2 regions of the Acidocella sp. C78 genome follow, and region 1 is predicted to be linked to the other one. Evidence: riboswitches for the same ligand, from Rfam matches in the RefSeq annotation. Region 1 holds a riboswitch; the other holds the start of a gene.

Region 1 (3,550 bases):
CGGCGGCGCTTCAGTCCGGGCCGGGTGCTTGTTCTGGCCGGGCCGGGGAATAATGGCGGCGATGGGTATGTCGCCGCGCGTCATCTGGCGCAGTGGGGCTGGCCGGTGGTTGTCGCGCCCGTTGCGCCGCCAAGACCGGGCGGCGACGCGGCGGCGATGGCGGCGCTCTGGCGCGGCCCTGTCGTGCTGCCCGACCGCGCGCGGATCGGCGCCGCCGACATCGTCATCGATGCCGTGTTCGGCGCCGGATTGAAGAGGGATATCGACCCGGGCATCGCCGACCTCCTTGCCGCGGCGCGCCGCATCGTCGCGATCGACATGCCCAGCGGAGTCGATGGCGCAACCGGCCATGCGCGGGGGCGGCCCGCCCGGGCCGATCTCACGGTGACTTTCGAGGCGTTCAAGCCCGGGCATCTTCTCTATCCGGGGCGGGGGTTCTGCGGCGAGATCCTCCGCGCCGCGATCGGCATGCCCGCGGCGGCATTCGCAGCCGTCGAACCGAAAACCTGGCGCAACACGCCGGCGCTCTGGCGGCTCCCGCGCCCCGAAGCGACGGGCCACAAATATCGCCGTGGCCACCTGACGATCCTTGCGGGACCGATGGGCGGGGCGGCGATTCTGGCCGCGGCCGCGGCCCGGCGCGTGGGGGCGGGGCTGGTGACGCTGAACGGTGCCGGGCTGGGCGCGGTGCCGCCGGGCGTGATCGTCAGCCCGGCTCGGCCCGCAGACCTGCTCGCGGACCCGCGGCGGCGGGTGTGGCTGTGCGGTCCGGGCCTGGGCGTGGACGCGGCGGGCGCCATGCTGCGCTCTCTTCTCGACGCCGGGCGCACCGTCGTGGCCGATGCCGATGCGCTGACCTCGGCGGCCGGGGCGGCGGAGCGCCTGCGGGGCGTTGCCGCCATCACCCCGCATGACGGCGAGTTCGCCCGCCTGTTTCCCGATCTGACGCAAGACCGCCTGACCCGGGCCCGAATCGCCGCGGCGAGGGTGGGAGGGGTTGTTGTGCTGAAAGGGCCGGACACGGTGATCGCGGCGCCGGATGGACGCGCCGCGATCAACGACAATGCGCCGCCCTGGCTGGCGACCGCCGGATCGGGCGACACCCTGGCCGGCATCGTCGGCGGATTGCTGACGCAGGCATGGCGGCGTTCGAATCCTGCTGCGCCGCCGTCTGGCTGCATGGCGCCGCGGCATCGGCGGCGGGGGCGGGGCTCATCGCGGAGGATCTGGCGGAATACCTACCGATGGTTGCGGATGAAATAAAAAATTTCAAAAATTAAACAAAATCGGCCGGAAATGCAGCTTAAGATCGGTGGCGAGAAACGCTGCGTTAACTTATTCTTAAGTCATGTTGGTTATAGCACTTTGCATGATCAGTGCAGCGTCATTATCGGCCTTTGCGGCGCCGATCGGCCCGTCATCGCTGGAAATTCCGCCGCTCCGTGTGACCCCCGCTTCGCCGGCATCAAGCGAGCCCTCGGCGACGTCCCGCCCGTCTGCCGCGCCCTCGGGGGCGATGCGCGGCGCGTATCTCGACATCACCGTCTGACCCGGCTGGTTTTTCCGGTTCGCTTTCGGTTCGCATCTGTCCGGAAAACCCGGCAGGGTGCCAGCAAGCCGAAAAGCAGCGCTTGCGTTCCCCGCTGATCTGAGTTTACACAAGGCCATTCACTCCTCCATGCGGGAGAGAGCGGCGCTTCCGGGTCCATCCGGGTCGCGCCGCCGCCGAAGGCGCAACCGGCCCCCGGAAACGCTCAGGCAAAAGGACCGCAACGGAGCAAGGATCTCTGGAAAGCCGGCGCGATGCGCCGCACCGAAGGCGTAAGGCGCGGTTCACCCCGCGCCGAATCTCTCAGGTTCCGCGACAGAGGGGGGTCAGACTGGGCGGTTCTGCACCCGTCCGCTGGTGTCGCGGGAGATCTGGTCTTGGCCGATTCAGCATTGCTTACCGTGCCGCTCGATGCGCTGCATCGCAGCCTCGGCGCGCGAATGGTCGATTTCGCTGGTTACGACATGCCGGTGCAGTATGACGGCATCATCGCCGAACATCTGCATTGCCGGGCGCAGGCCGCGTTGTTCGATGTCTCGCATATGGGCCAGGCGGTGCTCGAAGGCCCCGATGCGGCGGCCGCGCTGGAACGTGTGGTGACCGGCGATATCAGGGGGCTGAAGCCGGGCCGCCAGCGCTATACGCTGCTGATGAACGCGCGGGGCGGGATTGTCGATGATCTGATGGTCGCCAATCTGGGCGATCGCCTGCTCCTTGTTCTGAATGCCGGGCGCAAGGATGTCGACGTCGCGCACATCCGCGCTCACCTCCCTGAAACCGTCGTGCTGACCACGCAATTCGACCGCGCCCTGCTCGCCCTGCAGGGGCCCGAGGCCGGCGCCGTTCTGGCCGCTCTCGCGCCGGACGCCGCGGCGATGCGCTTCATGGATGCGCGCGAGACGTCGGCGTCAGGCATTCCGGTCACGATCACCCGCTCGGGGTATACCGGTGAGGACGGGTTCGAGATCGGCCTGCCCGCGGCGGACGCCGAGACGCTGGCGCGCGCCCTTCTCGCCGATCCGCGGGTGAAGCCGGCCGGCCTCGGCGCGCGGGATTCGCTGCGGCTTGAGGCCGGGCTGCCGCTCTATGGCAACGATATCGACGAAACCCGGGACCCGATTTCCGCCGGGCTCGGCTTCGCCATCGGCAAGACGCGCAAGATGGGGTGGGATTTCCTGGGCGGCGATGCCGCGCGGGCGGTGCACGATGCCGGCCCGCGCGAACGCCTGGTCGGGCTTCGCGCCGACGGCCGGGCTCCGGTGCGCGCCGGCGCCGAACTCCGCGATGCCGCCGGGCAGCCGGTCGGGCGCATCACCTCGGGCACGTTCGGGCCGAGCGTCAACGGGCCTGTCGCGCTCGGGTATGTCCGCGCCGACTGCGCCGCGGATGGCTCGACCCTGATCGCCGGGCTGCGCGGCCGCGATATCGGCATGACCGTCGTGCCGCTGCCTTTCGTTCCGCATCGTTATCATCGCTGAAAGAGGACCAGATGACCGAGATCCGATTTTCCAAAGACCATGAATGGATCAGGCTCGACGGCGACGTCGCCACCGTGGGGATCACCGATCACGCGCAGTCGGCGCTCGGTGACGTCGTGTTCGTCGAACTGCCGGAGGCGGGGCGGCATGTCGATGCCGGCGAGGGCTGCGCGGTGGTGGAAAGCGTCAAGGCCGCGTCGGATGTCTACGCGCCGCTCTCCGGCACGGTGACCGAGGCGAACGGCGCGCTGGCCGACGAGCCGGGCATGGTCAACGCGCAGGCCGAATCCGGCGCCTGGTTCTTCCGCATGACCCTGGACGACCGCGCCGCCTTCGATGCCCTGCTGACCGCCGACGATTACCAGGCCTTTCTCGCAACGCTCTGACCGGAGCCGCCGCCATGCCGGATACCGCGCCCCAGACCATCGACGATTTTGCCGCCCTGCTGGCCGAGGAGCGCTTCGCCCTGCGCCATATCGGCCCCGGGCCGCCGAGCGCGCGGCGATGCTGCGCGCGCTGGGGG
Region 2 (3,550 bases), on a different contig from region 1:
CCATCTCGCCCGGCGGCCGCAGCAGGGTGAGCGCCAGCGGGTCGGCCGCGACGATGGCGAGCGCCCCGGCGCGATGCGCCGCCGCGATCTCGTCCGACAGGTCGCGCACGGCACCGGTCGTCCCCGGGTATTGCAGCACCACGGCGAAGGGCTTCGTCCGCTCGATCGCGGCGGCATCCCCCGGCGCCACATCGGCCAGCGTCCAGCCGAGCGGTGCGGCACGGGTGGCGATCACCGCCCGGCTCTGCGGATGCAGGTCGGCGGCGACGGCGATCACCGTCGATCCGCCCTTGTGTACCGCATGCGCGAGCGCGACGCCCTCCGCCGCCGCCGTGCCCTCGTCGAGCAGCGAGGCATTGGCGAGGTCGAGCCCGGCGAGTTCCGCCATCATCGTCTGGAAATTCAGCAGCGCCTCCAGCCGCCCCTGGGCGATCTCGGCCTGGTACGGCGTATAGGCCGTATACCAGCCGGGATTTTCCAGCACGTTGCGCAGGATGACCGGCGGCGTGACGGTGCCGTGATAGCCGAGCCCGATCAGGCTGCGCTTGACCTCGTTACCCGCGGCGTAGCGGCGCAGATCGTCGAGGATCTCGCCCTCGGTCAGCGCCGCCGGCAGGTCGAGCGGCGCGGCGATGCGGATCGTCTCCGGCACGGTGCGAGCGATCAGCGCGTCGAGATCCGCAGCCCCCAGCGCGCGCAGCATCGCCGCGCGCTCGGCGGCCCGGGGCCGATATGGCGCAGGGCGAAGCGCTCCTCGGCCAGCAGGGCGGCAAAATCGTCGATGGTCTGGGGCGCGGTATCCGGCATGGCGGCGGCTCCGGTCAGAGCGTTGCGAGAAAGGCCTGGTAATCGTCGGCGGTCAGCAGGGCATCGAAGGCGGCGCGGTCGTCCAGGGTCATGCGGAAGAACCAGGCGCCGGATTCGGCCTGCGCGTTGACCATGCCCGGCTCGTCGGCCAGCGCGCCGTTCGCCTCGGTCACCGTGCCGGAGAGCGGCGCGTAGACATCCGACGCGGCCTTGACGCTTTCCACCACCGCGCAGCCCTCGCCGGCATCGACATGCCGCCCCGCCTCCGGCAGTTCGACGAACACGACGTCACCGAGCGCCGACTGCGCGTGATCGGTGATCCCCACGGTGGCGACGTCGCCGTCGAGCCTGATCCATTCATGGTCTTTGGAAAATCGGATCTCGGTCATCTGGTCCTCTTTCAGCGATGATAACGATGCGGAACGAAAGGCAGCGGCACGACGGTCATGCCGATATCGCGGCCGCGCAGCCCGGCGATCAGGGTCGAGCCATCCGCGGCGCAGTCGGCGCGGACATACCCGAGCGCGACAGGCCCGTTGACGCTCGGCCCGAACGTGCCCGAGGTGATGCGCCCGACCGGCTGCCCGGCGGCATCGCGGAGTTCGGCGCCGGCGCGCACCGGAGCCCGGCCGTCGGCGCGAAGCCCGACCAGGCGTTCGCGCGGGCCGGCATCGTGCACCGCCCGCGCGGCATCGCCGCCCAGGAAATCCCACCCCATCTTGCGCGTCTTGCCGATGGCGAAGCCGAGCCCGGCGGAAATCGGGTCCCGGGTTTCGTCGATATCGTTGCCATAGAGCGGCAGCCCGGCCTCAAGCCGCAGCGAATCCCGCGCGCCGAGGCCGGCCGGCTTCACCCGCGGATCGGCGAGAAGGGCGCGCGCCAGCGTCTCGGCGTCCGCCGCGGGCAGGCCGATCTCGAACCCGTCCTCACCGGTATACCCCGAGCGGGTGATCGTGACCGGAATGCCTGACGCCGACGTCTCGCGCGCATCCATGAAGCGCATCGCCGCGGCGTCCGGCGCGAGAGCGGCCAGAACGGCGCCGGCCTCGGGCCCCTGCAGGGCGAGCAGGGCGCGGTCGAATTGCGTGGTCAGCACGACGGTTTCAGGGAGGTGAGCGCGGATGTGCGCGACGTCGACATCCTTGCGCCCGGCATTCAGAACAAGGAGCAGGCGATCGCCCAGATTGGCGACCATCAGATCATCGACAATCCCGCCCCGCGCGTTCATCAGCAGCGTATAGCGCTGGCGGCCCGGCTTCAGCCCCCTGATATCGCCGGTCACCACACGTTCCAGCGCGGCCGCCGCATCGGGGCCTTCGAGCACCGCCTGGCCCATATGCGAGACATCGAACAACGCGGCCTGCGCCCGGCAATGCAGATGTTCGGCGATGATGCCGTCATACTGCACCGGCATGTCGTAACCAGCGAAATCGACCATTCGCGCGCCGAGGCTGCGATGCAGCGCATCGAGCGGCACGGTAAGCAATGCTGAATCGGCCAAGACCAGATCTCCCGCGACACCAGCGGACGGGTGCAGAACCGCCCAGTCTGACCCCCCTCTGTCGCGGAACCTGAGAGATTCGGCGCGGGGTGAACCGCGCCTTACGCCTTCGGTGCGGCGCATCGCGCCGGCTTTCCAGAGATCCTTGCTCCGTTGCGGTCCTTTTGCCTGAGCGTTTCCGGGGGCCGGTTGCGCCTTCGGCGGCGGCGCGACCCGGATGGACCCGGAAGCGCCGCTCTCTCCCGCATGGAGGAGTGAATGGCCTTGTGTAAACTCAGATCAGCGGGGAACGCAAGCGCTGCTTTTCGGCTTGCTGGCACCCTGCCGGGTTTTCCGGACAGATGCGAACCGAAAGCGAACCGGAAAAACCAGCCGGGTCAGACGGTGATGTCGAGATACGCGCCGCGCATCGCCCCCGAGGGCGCGGCAGACGGGCGGGACGTCGCCGAGGGCTCGCTTGATGCCGGCGAAGCGGGGGTCACACGGAGCGGCGGAATTTCCAGCGATGACGGGCCGATCGGCGCCGCAAAGGCCGATAATGACGCTGCACTGATCATGCAAAGTGCTATAACCAACATGACTTAAGAATAAGTTAACGCAGCGTTTCTCGCCACCGATCTTAAGCTGCATTTCCGGCCGATTTTGTTTAATTTTTGAAATTTTTTATTTCATCCGCAACCATCGGTAGGTATTCCGCCAGATCCTCCGCGATGAGCCCCGCCCCCGCCGCCGATGCCGCGGCGCCATGCAGCCAGACGGCGGCGCAGCAGGATTCGAACGCCGCCATGCCTGCGTCAGCAATCCGCCGACGATGCCGGCCAGGGTGTCGCCCGATCCGGCGGTCGCCAGCCAGGGCGGCGCATTGTCGTTGATCGCGGCGCGTCCATCCGGCGCCGCGATCACCGTGTCCGGCCCTTTCAGCACAACAACCCCTCCCACCCTCGCCGCGGCGATTCGGGCCCGGGTCAGGCGGTCTTGCGTCAGATCGGGAAACAGGCGGGCGAACTCGCCGTCATGCGGGGTGATGGCGGCAACGCCCCGCAGGCGCTCCGCCGCCCCGGCCGCCGAGGTCAGCGCATCGGCATCGGCCACGACGGTGCGCCCGGCGTCGAGAAGAGAGCGCAGCATGGCGCCCGCCGCGTCCACGCCCAGGCCCGGACCGCACAGCCACACCCGCCGCCGCGGGTCCGCGAGCAGGTCTGCGGGCCGAGCCGGGCTGACGATCACGCCCGGCGGCACCGC

Evidence for each region. Region 1 has a riboswitch for glycine ahead of gcvT (glycine cleavage system aminomethyltransferase GcvT). Riboswitches for the same ligand answer to the same signal wherever they lie in the genome.
Region 2: it holds a riboswitch for glycine, as region 1 does, so the genes downstream of both, gcvT (glycine cleavage system aminomethyltransferase GcvT) here and gcvT (glycine cleavage system aminomethyltransferase GcvT) in region 1, are expected to answer to the same signal.

Annotation. Positions count from the first base shown of each region.
Region 1 is NZ_CAJQZK010000002.1:79,171-82,720, forward strand. It holds partial or broken gene ACIDOCELLA78_RS99255 (NAD(P)H-hydrate dehydratase) at 1-1,280, shown strand, start outside; gene ACIDOCELLA78_RS99260 (hypothetical protein) at 1,370-1,549, shown strand; glycine riboswitch at 1,672-1,780, shown strand; gene gcvT (glycine cleavage system aminomethyltransferase GcvT) at 1,927-3,027, shown strand; gene gcvH (glycine cleavage system protein GcvH) at 3,039-3,413, shown strand; partial or broken gene gcvP (aminomethyl-transferring glycine dehydrogenase) at 3,428-3,550, shown strand, end outside.
Region 2 is NZ_CAJQZK010000111.1:79,855-83,404, reverse strand. It holds partial or broken gene gcvP (aminomethyl-transferring glycine dehydrogenase) at 1-807, opposite strand, end outside; gene gcvH (glycine cleavage system protein GcvH) at 822-1,196, opposite strand; gene gcvT (glycine cleavage system aminomethyltransferase GcvT) at 1,208-2,308, opposite strand; glycine riboswitch at 2,455-2,563, opposite strand; gene ACIDOCELLA78_RS82945 (hypothetical protein) at 2,686-2,865, opposite strand; partial or broken gene ACIDOCELLA78_RS82940 (NAD(P)H-hydrate dehydratase) at 2,955-3,550, opposite strand, start outside.